DNA from 2 places in the Bacillus sp. 11B20 genome. Region 1 is predicted to be linked to the other one. Evidence: a T-box and tRNA genes for the amino acid it is inferred to sense, from the RefSeq annotation. Region 1 holds a T-box; the other holds one or more tRNA genes.
What was found. The T-box of region 1 lies ahead of ACN6NB_RS12550 (valine--tRNA ligase). A T-box ahead of a tRNA ligase gene usually reads a tRNA of that ligase, here a tRNA-Val.
Positions count from the first base shown of each region.

Region 1 (6,826 bases):
GATGATCTTTGACTTTTTCAAATCTCCCAGCCCAAGCTGCCTGCCGAATGCCCTCATATATTTGCTCTTCTGTCACACTAATATAGCCTTCTTGCTCCAGCCATTCAATGAGTAAAACAGCAAGGGAAGCATTTTGCCTTTGATGCGTTCCGATTAATCCTGTTTCAAGCTGCGGATACTGCTTTTTTGATGTGCGTAACGTGAAACGTTCACCTGTTTCTGTCGGCTGCTGCTCATCAAAGCTACAAGTATCATGTAATGAAATACATTCAGCATTCTTTTCTTTTGCTGTGTTTTGAATGACAGCAAGAGCTTCAGGCTGGTGAACTGCCGTGATCATTGGAATACCCTCTTTGATAATACCCGCTTTTTCAGCTGCAATTTGTTCAAGTGTGTCACCTAAAATGGCCATATGATCATGACCAATCGACGTAATCGCTGTTAAAATAGGAACAGCAATATTTGTAGAATCAAGTCTTCCCCCAAGCCCTGTTTCCAAGAGGACAAAGTCTACTTGGTGCACATGAGCAAAATAAGCAAATGCACATGCTGTAATGATTTCAAATTCTGTAGTTGCGCCAAGCTCTGTTTGATCTAATTCGTCAACAAAAGGCTTGATTTCATTCACCAAACTCAACCATTCTTCATCTTCTATAGGCACTCCATTCACGCTGATTCTTTCATTGAACGTTAGTATAAACGGAGAGGTGAAAGTTCCGACCGAATAGCCGGCTGCCTGCAAAACAGAACGCGTAAACGCAATGGTTGATCCTTTACCATTTGTACCTGCAACATGTACTGCTTTTATGCTTTGTTCCGGATTTCCTAGTCTGTTCATCAGCCATTTCATTCTTTCAAGACCCGGTTTTACACCAAAGGCCAGTCTGCTGTGAATCCAATCAATGGCTTCATGATAGGTTGTAAACAATGTCATCTCTCATTTCATACGAAATTTTCAAAAAAGACGACTCCATTTCATTAGGAGCCGTCTTTTCAACCTTATGCTTTCAGCTCTTCAATACGCTTTTGAACAGCCTCGCGTTTTGCGACATAATCACGTTCTTTCGCACGCTCTTCTTCTACGACACTTTCAGGCGCTTTTTTCATAAAGCCTTCGTTGCCAAGCTTTTTCTGTACTCGTTCCACTTCTTTTGTCAGCTTATCAAGCTCTTTTTGCAGACGAGCAATTTCTTCATCTAAGTTGATTAAGCCCTCAAGCGGCAGAATGAGTTCTGCTCCAGAAATAACAGCCGTCATCGCTTTATCACTTGCTGGGATATCCGTGCCAATTTCAAGAACACTTGGGTTCGTGAAGCGCTCAATATATGAACGGTTTTTCTCTAAGCGTTCCTGCACATCAGATGTAGAGGCTTTAATGTAAAGTTCAACTTGTTTGCTCATTGGCGTGTTCACTTCACTGCGAATGTTACGAACAGAGCGAATGAGTTCCACAAGCAGCTTCATATCAGCAGAAGCTTGTTCGTTGGAAAGCTCCGGCTTCACTTCAGGCCATGCCGCAACAGTAATGGACTCACCTTCATGCGGTAGATGCTGCCAGATTTCTTCTGTTAAGAACGGCATAAACGGATGTAAAAGTCTCATCGTTTGATCTAATACATACGCAAGGATCGAACGAGTCGTTTTCTTCGCTGCTTCGTCTTCTCCATAAAGCGGAAGTTTCGCCATTTCAATGTACCAATCACAGAAATCATCCCAAATGAAGTTGTATAAATGTCTGCCCACTTCACCGAATTCATACTTGTCAGCAAGCTGTGTGACACTTTCAATTGTTTCATTTAAGCGTGTTAAAATCCATTGGTCAGCAACTGATTTTTCTCCTGTTAAATCAAGCTCATCATACGTTAAACCATCCATATTCATTAAAGCAAAACGGGATGCGTTCCAAATTTTGTTCGCAAAGTTCCAAGTGGATTCAACCTTTTCAAAACTAAAACGAAGATCCTGACCTGGTGAGCTTCCAGTCGCTAAGAAATATCTTAATGAATCCGCACCGTACTTGTCGATGACCTCCATTGGATCAATTCCGTTGCCGAGCGACTTACTCATTTTACGCCCTTGTTCGTCGCGGATAAGCCCATGAATGAGGACATCTTTAAACGGTTTTTCTCCTGTGAATTCAAGACCTTGGAAGATCATGCGGGATACCCAGAAGAAAATAATGTCATAGCCAGTTACAAGCAGATTGGTTGGATAGTAGCGCTTGAAGTCTTCACTGTCTGCATCCGGCCAGCCCATTGTAGAAAACGGCCAAAGCGCTGAACTGAACCATGTATCAAGTACATCGTTATCCTGTTCCCAGTTCTCAATATCTTCTGGAGCTTCAAGTCCAACGTATACTTCTTTCGTTTCTTTATGATACCAAGCCGGAATACGGTGTCCCCACCATAGCTGACGAGAAATACACCAGTCACGGATATTTTCCATCCAATGTAAATATGTCTTTTCAAATCGGTCTGGAACAAATTGAACTTGGTCGTCACCTTTTTGCAGATGAATGGCTTCGTCTGCCAGCGGCTGCATTTTCACAAACCATTGTGTTGATAAATACGGTTCAACGACAGCTCCACTTCGCTCACTATGACCAACTGAATGCATGTGGTCCTCAATTTTGAACAAAATGCCTTCTTCTTGTAAATCCTTCACAAGCTGTTTGCGGCATTCAAAACGGTCCATTCCTTTATATTGCAGGGCATTCGCATTCATTGTGCCATCTTCATTCATGACAAGAATACGCTCTAGCCCGTGGCGGTTTCCAAGCTCAAAGTCATTCGGGTCATGAGCAGGTGTAATTTTCACAGCACCTGAACCAAACTCCATATCAACATAGTCATCACCGACGATTGGAATCTCACGGCCTGTAATTGGTAAAACCACTGTTTTTCCAATTAGATGCTGATAGCGCTCGTCATCAGGGTGTACGGCTACGGCTGTATCTCCCAGCATTGTTTCAGGTCTTGTTGTCGCAATTTCAATTGAACCCGTGCCATCTGAAAGCGGATATCTCAAGTGATAAAACGCACCTTGAACATCCTTATAAATCACTTCAATATCAGAAAGTGCCGTTTTCGTTGCTGGATCCCAGTTAATGATGTACTCTCCGCGATAAATAAGCCCTTTTTCGTACAATTGAACAAACACTTGGCGAACGGCTTTATTCAGACCTTCATCTAAAGTAAAACGTTCACGGGAGTAATCGAGACCAAGACCCATTTTCGCCCACTGGCTGCGAATAAAATCTGCATATTCTTCTTTCCACTTCCACGTTTCTTCCACAAATTTCTCTCGGCCAAGGTCATACCGGCTTACGCCTTCTTCGCGAAGCTTTGCCTCGACTTTTGCTTGAGTCGCAATACCGGCATGGTCCATACCTGGAAGCCAAAGAACGTCATAGCCCTGCATCCGTTTCATACGTGTCACGATGTCTTGGAGTGTAGAGTCCCATGCATGCCCAAGGTGCAGTTTTCCTGTCACGTTTGGTGGAGGAATGACGACTGTATATGGATCTTTCGTTTTGTCATTTTGTGCTTCGAAGAATTTCCCTTCAAGCCAGTACGTATAGCGGTCTTTTTCAATCGCATTAGGATCGTACTTTGTTGGCATTTCTTGATTATTTGTTCCCATTTGTGTAACCTCCACATTTTTTCTGCTGATGAAACATAAAAAAAGCCTTTCCATCCTTATAAAAGGACGAAAAAGCTTTTTCGCGGTACCACCTTTTTTCACGAGACACATACACGTGTCCCATACACTCTAAAGGATAACGGGGTTCTCCCGAATTTCTCTACTTGTTCATTCAAGAAATTAAGCTCACAGGCGACCTTCCAAACAAGTACATCCTAGGAAACCTCTCAGCTCTTGGCTTCCCTCTCTTTAGGGTCTTGCTCGTACTCTTCCTGATCCACGCTTACGATATATCACGTTCATCAGCACATACTCATCTTTTATTAATATTACTAAATGCCTTTTGTTTTCGTCAATCATCTTTTCCGCTTTTCTTCTTCTTTATACAAATTGGGCAGGCACCCTTCGCCCTTTTGCCCATATGATAATAACAAAATGAAGAAGGAGGGCGTTTGATTTGAAGAAGATCAATCCTTACACACTCCCCCCCTGGCTGAGACAAATTCGGGCAGTTGCCTCCCAAGTCGTTCTCCCGATTGCTATATTTCAAGGATTTCGTACGATCATTTTCCCTACAACATTTGACGTCCTCATTCTAGGTATTCTTATTTTTCTCGCCTGTGCCTTTCATCTTGATTGGTTTTAAAAACTCATGCTTATGTACCTGCCCATATAAAGCCAACGCAGCATAACCTCGTCATTCCGCTGATGACGAGGCACTTTGTTCTTCTTCAAGCCGTCTAGCCTGCTCAATCTCATGAATCTTCATGACGGTCGGCTCAGAATTTTTCATCTGCCAATACGCTCTTAACAGCTGCTGACAGCTTTCCATTTCATCCTGCTCGCCTGCTTCATAGGCTTTTACTGTATCAAACAGCCCTTGCGGATAAGCAAGGTAGCTTAGGAACAAATGCAGTTCTTCCTCCCGAAGAGGGTTTCCTTTTTGATACGTATAAAACAAAGAAGTGCATTCAGGACAAGACGTGGGATAGGTTTTGAATGTTCGAAAGTAATAGGTCAGAAGATCATAGATGGGGGCGGCTTTTTTAGACCGCTCGAAATTGGTGAAATGTCCTGTTCCTACATCATTATACAAAAAATGATGGATCGATAGCTGTCCATGATTTAGCACAACACGCGTTGTCTCTTTGTCTTTCATTTCTTCATGCCAATCTTCTAAACGCTCAAGCGCAAATTCGCTGGCAGACATCGCCTCTGAAAAATACATAGCAGCGGCCAGCTCAAATGGCGACATATACCACGTTTGTTCTGCCCGCTCTATGAATCGTTCATACATGTCTTTCTCTGTTTCCCATTTGGTCTTGATTTGGGTGTAATGCGCTTCTATCTCTTGCTCTGTGATATCCATCATGACTTCAGTCCGCTTATGAAGTCTTGCAATCTCTTGAAATAAATATTCGTGCTTATCGTCCTGCTCTTCTCTCTTTTCATTCGTCAGCCACGGCATCAGATAGTATGCATACTGGCTTTCCCGATGACTTGAGAAAAAGGAACCGCTCTTCGTCCGATAAATCGGAACAAAGGAGCGATAGCCCTTTGATTCTAGTTCAAGCATTTGTTCTGTAAATTGCATATGCCGGCTGGCTTTTACTTGCTTCAGGGCAAATACACCCTGCTTTGTATATACCTTGATGACAACAGGACTGACAGGTTCAATATATTCAGCCTCAAGTCCGTATTCGTATAAGACAGATTGGATTTCATCCACGTTCACTCACCACATTTTCTCGGTCAGTCATCGCTTGCTATGCGTTGCTTTTTTGATATTCAGGAATATAAAGAATCTGCCCTTCCTCAAGCTCCGCATCAATCGATAATGAGTTTGTGCGAAGAAGCTGCTGCACATTCAATTGATATCTCTCACAAATACGATCGACCGTATCTTCTTGCTGAACTATACATATTTTCATGCGAGAAAAATCTTCCTCCTCCTGCTTAGCGAACAGCTTTGTTAAATAAAGAGAGTTCTCACTGCCAGACGTTTCTCTCACGTCTTCTTCAAGCTCCTCTTCTTCTTGAGCTGACTCATATATTTTAGGTGCTTCCCGTTCATATAACCGCCCGAGCTGATATTCGTCATCATGCTCCTCTTGCTCAGATTCCACTTGATAAGCAGGTGCTTCAAATGCCGGATACGACTGTACCGTTTCTTCCTGCTCTTCTGCAGCTTCCGGATCTTTTCTCACTTCCACTTCAAAGAATGTATCCTCCCGCTCCTCTTCTTCTAAAAGCTTAGGCGGTTCAAAAAATGGCGGTTCCTGCACGTGAGCTTCAGGGATGGATCGATAGCCAAGCGCCACAGCTTCTTCTTGGTTATTCGGCTGTTCCGCCTCTTCTTGTTCTTCTGGTTCTTCCGGTTCTTCGGACACTTCCTCTACTTCCCTGTTCACCAGTTCTATCTCAATTTCTTCTTCCTCTTCTTCTTGATCTTCCTGCTCCTCTTGCTCGGCGCGCGTGTCATGTTGGAATACAGGCTGCTTCTCATCATCCTCATGTTCTTCGCCTTGCAGCTCTTTTTGTTCTTCTTGTTCCGGCTGCAACTGATAATCGTAAGCCATATCGCCATAATCCTCTTCAGGACGATGGACAAATTCATACGGCTCCTCTACAGGCGCTTGAGGCGTTTCCTCGTCTAACAAGCCCTCAATGGCTAAATCAGCCTGAATGGTAAGCAAACGATTCTCTGTCAGCTGGTAATCAAACGCATCAATAAACACAAACACATCATTTAAATGACTAATTTTGTTCTTCGGAATGGTGATATCGACTGGAAATTGATGCAGAAGCTCCGCCGTTCCGTCTTCTCTTACCTTTACCTCATCTGCTTCCCTGTATGTTGGAAAGGAACTCAATTCACCCAATAGCTCCTCTTGATTTATGTTGTATTCTCCTGTTAGCTCGAGTGAACCTCTAATGGAAACATAATCATTCACTTCTTGAACGAGAATGTCAGGGTCGAGAGAAATTGACAGCAGCTCACTGACTTCCTGTCCGCTTTTGAAATAAATGGATTCTTCTACCGAAAACTGTAATCGATTATTTTGAGACAAGTCGGTGTCCTCCTTTCATCTAATCCTTAAAAAATAAAATTAGATGTCAATACAGTTGTATGTGGGAGGAAGTGAAAATATGATTGGTTTTCTCCAACGCAAAAAGCCGATAT
Region 1 is NZ_JBLZWZ010000008.1:611,045-617,870, forward strand. It holds gene ACN6NB_RS12545 (bifunctional folylpolyglutamate synthase/dihydrofolate synthase) at 1-934, opposite strand, end outside; gene ACN6NB_RS12550 (valine--tRNA ligase) at 1,000-3,642, opposite strand; T-box leader at 3,702-3,931, opposite strand; gene ACN6NB_RS12555 (hypothetical protein) at 4,100-4,288, shown strand; gene ysxE (spore coat protein YsxE) at 4,340-5,371, opposite strand; gene ACN6NB_RS12565 (LysM peptidoglycan-binding domain-containing protein) at 5,409-6,713, opposite strand.

Region 2 (6,826 bases), on a different contig from region 1:
GCCCGTAAGTTGGGTTCGTATCAGAGGAGGCTGTAAAGAGATCGATGGAAGCTTGATCAAAGATGGTTGTTTTTCCATAGCCTCCTTTGTTAAGCATCAGCTGAAGCAGCACGGCCATATCTGAGGTATTCGAGAAAAGTCCAGCGTGGCCGGAGATACCTGCCATTGAGTAATATGCTTTCTCGTCGTGTACTTCACCTAGCAGGGTGTACCGTCGGATGTTTTCAAAATCGATTACACCGTCTCGTGAATTGCCTAAACGTTCTGTTGCTGCAAAATGCTTCGGCTTGAACCCCTTTTGCAGCGGATTGAACATTGTGTGTTTGAGACCTAGCGGCCGATAAATGGTTGACTCGACATATTGATCAAGAGGCATGCCTGTTTTCTTCTCGATGATCATGCCCAGCAGCATGTAATCAATATCACTATAAATGTGCTGGGTACCTGGCTTGTATTGCAGCGGTACTTTTGGCAGCCATTTCATCGTTGTTTTTCTATCTTGAGAATAAAAAGAGCCAGCTGATTCTTTGCTATAAAATAAGACACTGGAAGGGAGACCGGCCGAATGGGTGAGAAGATCCTTTACCCGGAGCTGGTCTTTACCGGTTACCTTTGCATCAGGTTCATCCTGAAAATCTGGAAGGATGGTCTGTATTTTTTCGTTGACATCAAGTTTTTTCTCGTAGACAAGCTTTTGCAGAGCATAGTTGGTCGCATACATTTTCGTATTAGATGCCAAATCGAATAGTGTATCCTTTTTCATTTTTTTATATGATTTGAGCTCTGTTGTGCCATCGTATTTTTGCCGGTAGCCATAGGCTTTTTGATGGACGATCTTTCCGTCCTTGATAATGATGAGAGCGGCTCCTGGAAATCCTGCTTTGATGTCATTTTGAATCATTTGATCAACCTTCCTCAGCTGCCTGGAAGAAAAACCTACTTGTTCCGGTCGTTTTGCTTTTTTTAAGACGGGATATTCTTCAGGAGCTGTTTTAGACAAAGACGATACAGGATGGGAGCTAGTTTGGGAGCTAGTTGCAAATGTTTGTACTGGAAACCCAAGGAGCATGAGCAGACATGTGATTAAAAGAAAACATTTCTTCAAGGTCTAGACCTCCTTATTGATTGTGATCCTCGAATTCAACAGCCATATCATCATGAAATCCAAATAAGTATGTGAAGAAAAATCCAGCAACATATGCGATAAATAGTCCAATTAAGTATAGAAGCATTTGATGTGTGTGAACAATAAAGGTTAATGGAAGACCGGATACACCGATGGCTTTCGTCGCGATTTGGAAGTAGGCTTGAAATGCGCCGCCGATTCCTGCACCAAGACAAGCGGTGAGAAATGGTCGTCCTAGCGGGAGTGTGACACCGAAAATGAGTGGTTCACCAATGCCCAGCATCCCAGAAGGAAGTCCACCAGCAATGGCTCTTTTGAGCTTTTTCTTTTTTGTTTTCATATAAATGGCGAATGCAGCGCCTACCTGTCCTGCACCGCCCATAGCGAGAATTGGCAGAAGCGGGTCATCTCCAATTGAATTGATGAGTTCCATATGAATCGGTGTCAGCCCTTGATGAAGTCCTGTTACAACAAGTGGAAGGAAGGTCGCACCAAGAACAAATCCTGCGAAGATTCCGCCCATATTTAATAGGTAAGTCAGTCCTGAGGTGATGGCATCAGATATAAATCCGCCGACTGGCATGAAGACAACATACGTGAAAATGCCTGTAATGAGTAGTGTGATGGTTGGTGTGACGATGATATCAAGAGATTGCGGGACGAAGCGTCTAATTCGGGTTTCCACAAGTGCCATAAAGATGGCGGCTAGAAGAACACCGATGAGTCCGCCTCTGCCTGGTAGAATATTTGTGCCAAATAACATAATGTCTGCGGAGGCTGGGTTAATAATGAGAATACCAGCTAATGCGCCTAATGCAGGAGAGCCTCCAAATTCCTTTGCGGCGTTTGTTCCGACTAATATCCCTAGGTAGGCGAAAAGGCCAGAACCTATAACTGTTAAAATAACTGCGGCTTGAGATTTTTCGTCAAGCCAGCCTGCTTGCACGATCGCTTTTGTAATCCCAGTAATAAGACCTGAAGCAACAAGTGCCGGAATGATTGGAATAAAAATGCTGGCAATCCGCCGTAAGAACAGCTTGAACGGTGTGCGGTTTTTTTGTGAAATGGCTTGCTTGTTTTTTTGTGCTTCGTTGTTTAAATCATAAGAGTCAGACGCATTTAGAAGCTGTTCAAACGCACTTGATACTTGGTTGACAACACCAGTGCCTAAAATGATTTGAAGCGTTTCTGCTTCGACGACGCCAATGACGCCATCGAGTTCTTTGATTGCTGTGATGTGAACTTTTTCATTTTCGATCGGTGTAATTCGAAGACGTGTCATACAATGTGTATGGGAAGAGATATTTTCAGAACCACCACAGAGTGAAAGAATGTCTTTCGCCAACTGCTGATATTTCTTTTGATGACTCATGTTGAATCCCCCTTTGTTTTTCGTTTCATGGAGCGGATGGCATGCCTTGTCTTGTCAATATATTGCGCTGTCTCTTCATATTGACGAGAAGCTAAACTGAGGAACAAGACATCAATTAAGTAGAGCTGTGCCATTCTAGAGGAAGTGGCAGCACTGCGAAAAGGTGCTTCATTGGAACCGGACGTCGATAGGTGAACATCACATAAAGCAGAAACGCTTGTATGACCTGGATGTGTTAAAGCAATTGTTTTCACTTGATTGTCTTTTGCGAGCTGAAGGGCTTGAATGATGTCTAACGTTTCTCCTGAAAAGGAGATACCAAACACAATGTCATTCTCTCCTGCATTTGCGATGACCGTAGATGCAATGTGCATGTCAGTGAAGGCTGTCGCTGCATAGTTAATTCTGAGAAATTTCTGCTGGGCATCAGCTGCGACGATACCAGATGCACCAACACCGATAAAATGAATTTGGTTTGCATTCAGCAGTAATTGAACAGCCTTTTCTAAAGCATCTGCATTTAAAATAGAAGCGGTGTCCTTAATCGATTGAATCGAGTTTCCTGCTGTTTTTTGAATAATGGATTGAAGCGGTTCATCTTGTTCGATATCTCTGTAGCCTTGTTTATCGTCATGCATCAAGTCTCCAGCGATCCGCATTTTTAAATCTTGATAGCCATCCAGCCCGAGAGATTTACAAAGTCGGATGACTGCAGAGCTGCTTGCGCCGGCTGCCTGACTGATTTCATGTACTGTACTTTTAATGACTTTGTCAGGATGGGCAAGGATATAGTCTGCAATGATTTTTTCAGATTGGGGGAGCTTTGATTTGATTGTGTGTAGTAGGGTAAGTCCACCTGCTGACATGAGCTCTGCCTCCTTTAGGATTGATAACGTGAGATCGCTTTGTCGATGTGGCCATTCGTTTTGCTCAGTAAATCTTTGGCTGTTTTCTTGTCTGTGTTTGTTTGGAGCATGACGATGGCAGTTTTGACTTCTAAGTCTGCTGCTTCAAGAGTCTTTACGGCTTGTTCGTAGGAAGCATTTGTCACATGTTGAATGATGGTGATGGCGCGTTCTTTTAATTTATGATTGCTGACTTTTACATCAACCATCAGGTTTTCATATACTTTGCCTTGTCTGATCATGACTGAGGTGGAAAGCATATTTAAAATCATTTTATGAGCGGATGCGGCTTTCATTCTTGTTGACCCAGTGATGGCTTCTGGTCCTACAATGACCTCAATGGCGCAATCTGCAAGCTCGCTAATTTCTGCTTGTTTATTGCAGCTAAGTGCGACTGTTTTAGCTCCAATTGACTTTGCATAGTTTAAAGCGCCGATGATATAAGGTGTCCTGCCGCTTGCGGCAATTCCGACGACTGTATCTTTTGATGTGAGATTGATGTGTATTAAATCCTGTTTGCCGGCTTCTTCACTGTCTTCCACATCTTCGGCAGCTTGAGAAAAAGCTGAGTCTCCGCCTGCCATGATGCCTACAATGACATCAGGTGAGACGCTATAGGTTGGGGGACATTCGACAGCATCCATTACGCCAATTCTGCCGCTCGTTCCGGCGCCTAAATAAACGAGTCTGCCTCCATTTGAGATGGATTCATAGGCAAAGTCACTTGCTGTTTTGACATGGGGAAGTACAAGGTTGACTGCTTGAGCGACCTTCCTATCTTCTTCATTAATCATCTGGAGTATTTCAAGCGGATCTGCTTGAGAAATTCCCATTGTGTTGGGGTTTCTTGATTCTGTTGTCAAAGAACGCAGTTGAGATGGCTGCATGTGACATACCTCCTTATTTCTTCATTTTCAGTATATTGAGTATGATATGAAATTTCAATATTATATTTGAATATTGAAATTATATTTCAGTTAAAATGTTGATTAAATAGGGAGTAAATAGTTAGAAAATAAAAAAAATAAAAATCCCCTTTACAAAAGGGGGACAACCTGTATATAATAACTTTTGTCAGCTTCACGGAAACAACAAACTTGACAAACTGGCCCGTTGGTCAAGCGGTTAAGACACCGCCCTTTCACGGCGGTAACACGGGTTCGAATCCCGTACGGGTCACCATGATGTGGAGGATTAGCTCAGCTGGGAGAGCATCTGCCTTACAAGCAGAGGGTCGGCGGTTCGAGCCCGTCATCCTCCACCATATGCCGGTGTAGCTCAACTGGTAGAGCAACTGACTTGTAATCAGTAGGTTGGGGGTTCAAGTCCTCTTGCCGGCACTGTTTTATCTTTATCAATTCCATATGTGGAGGGGTAGCGAAGTGGCTAAACGCGGCGGACTGTAAATCCGCTCCCTCCGGGTTCGGCGGTTCGAATCCGTCCCCCTCCACCATTTTTGGGCTATAGCCAAGCGGTAAGGCAACGGACTTTGACTCCGTCATGCGTTGGTTCGAATCCAGCTAGCCCAGTTAAGACACCTTTTTCAGAAAGGTGTCTTTTTTTATGTTGGCAGAGAGAATGTATAACTATTCAAAATGTTGTTGAGTTGAGTCAGAAGGGATCAAGAAAGTAAAATATAAGCATGAACGGAAAGGGGATGTACATATGGGAGAGCAAAAGAAGGTCACGATTGTTGGAGTTCCGATGGACTTGGGGCAAACGAGAAGGGGCGTCGATATGGGGCCGAGTGCGATTCGTTGTGCAGGCGTAAAAGAAAAATTGGAAACGCTCTCATTTGATGTGGAGGATCTAGGAGATATTCCAGTTGAACAAAGAGATGATGAGAAAGGTTTATATACAAGTGAAAAGCTAAAAAATTTAACGGAGAATGCTGGTGCGAATCAGCTGCTTGCTGAGAAGGTTGACAGTATTGTGCAATCAGGTTCGTTTCCGCTCATTTTAGGTGGTGATCACAGCATTGCGATTGGCACACTTGCTGGGGTAGCCAAGCATTATGAAAACTTAGGAGTCATTTGGTACGATGCGCATGGTGATTTAAATACGGAGGAAACCTCTCCTTCTGGAAATATTCATGGCATGCCGCTTGCTGTCAGTCTTGGTTTTGGGCATGCTGATTTAACAAACATTGGCGGTTATTCGCCTAAATTGAAGCCTGAAAATGTCGTTATAATTGGTGCTCGATCCTTAGATGAAGGAGAGCGGGCATTGATTCGAGAGAAAGGCATTAAAGTCTATACGATGCATGAAATTGATCGTTTAGGAATGACAAGGGTGATGGAGGAAGCTATTGCGTATCTAAGGGAAAGAACAGATGGTGTCCATCTGTCGCTTGATTTAGACGGGCTAGACCCAGCAGAATGCCCTGGTGTAGGCACTCCGGTAGCAGGCGGCATTAGTTACCGGGAGAGTCATCTTGCAATGGAGCTTTTAGAGGAGGCGGGTATTTTAACGTCTGCTGAATTTGTTGAAGTAAATCCGGTTTTAGATGAGAAAAACAAAACAGCAGAAGCTGCTGTGGCATTAATTGGTTCGTTAATGGGTGAAAAGCTATTGTAGAGCGGGACTTGTTCCCGTTCTTTTTTGTTTTGGGAAAATTTAAGGATATGTTAAGGTTTTTACCGGTTGATAAGCGTAACACACTGTCAAAAATTTGTTACACTATTTTTTAGAGGAGAATGAAACCTTTTGGAAAGAGGTTCGTATACATAAAGACCGGTGAAGGCAGAGGTTGAATATACTATGGACACAATGATTAAAAAGAGAATTAAGCAAGTGAAAAAAGGCGACCAGAACGCATTTGCAGACATCGTAGACCTGTATAAAGACAAAATTTATCAGCTGTGCTACCGTATGCTTGGGAATGCACATGAAGCGGAGGATATTGCGCAGGAGGCGTTTATTCGTGCTTATGTGAATATCGAAAGCTTTGATGTGAATCGTAAGTTTTCCACGTGGCTGTACCGCATTGCAACCAACCTGACCATCGACCGTATTCGCAAAAAAAAGCCGGATTACTATTTAGATGCAGAGGTGGCAGGAACAGAAGGATTAAATATGTATTCTCAAATTGCTGCTGATGGCATTTTGCCAGAGGATGAGGTGGTGTCTCTTGAATTATCGAGTACCATTCAGCAAAAAATTCTAAGATTACCCGACAAATATCGTTCGGTCATCGTATTAAAGTATATTGATGAACTCTCGTTAAAAGAGATTAGTGAGATTCTGAATATACCAGTTGGTACGGTGAAAACGAGAATACACAGGGGTAGAGAGGCTCTCCGGAAACAGTTGAGAGACCTTTGAGTGAGGTGATTTTGATGAGCTGTCAGGATAGAATCGTCCAGCTTATGCATCAGTATTTAGACGGGGACATTGAGCCCCAAGACGAAAAAGAATTAAAAA
Region 2 is NZ_JBLZWZ010000005.1:6,626-13,451, forward strand. It holds gene pbp4b (penicillin binding protein PBP4B) at 1-1,105, opposite strand, end outside; gene ACN6NB_RS00870 (PTS transporter subunit EIIC) at 1,119-2,498, opposite strand; gene ACN6NB_RS00875 (MurR/RpiR family transcriptional regulator) at 2,495-3,364, opposite strand; gene murQ (N-acetylmuramic acid 6-phosphate etherase) at 3,379-4,290, opposite strand; tRNA gene ACN6NB_RS00885 (tRNA-Glu) at 4,511-4,585, shown strand; tRNA gene ACN6NB_RS00890 (tRNA-Val) at 4,592-4,667, shown strand; tRNA gene ACN6NB_RS00895 (tRNA-Thr) at 4,671-4,743, shown strand; tRNA gene ACN6NB_RS00900 (tRNA-Tyr) at 4,772-4,856, shown strand; tRNA gene ACN6NB_RS00905 (tRNA-Gln) at 4,861-4,932, shown strand; gene rocF (arginase) at 5,069-5,980, shown strand; gene sigW (RNA polymerase sigma factor SigW) at 6,164-6,727, shown strand; gene rsiW (anti-sigma-W factor RsiW) at 6,742-6,826, shown strand, end outside.
Region 2: it has a tRNA-Val gene. The T-box ahead of ACN6NB_RS12550 (valine--tRNA ligase) is inferred to sense a tRNA for this amino acid. The anticodon was not compared.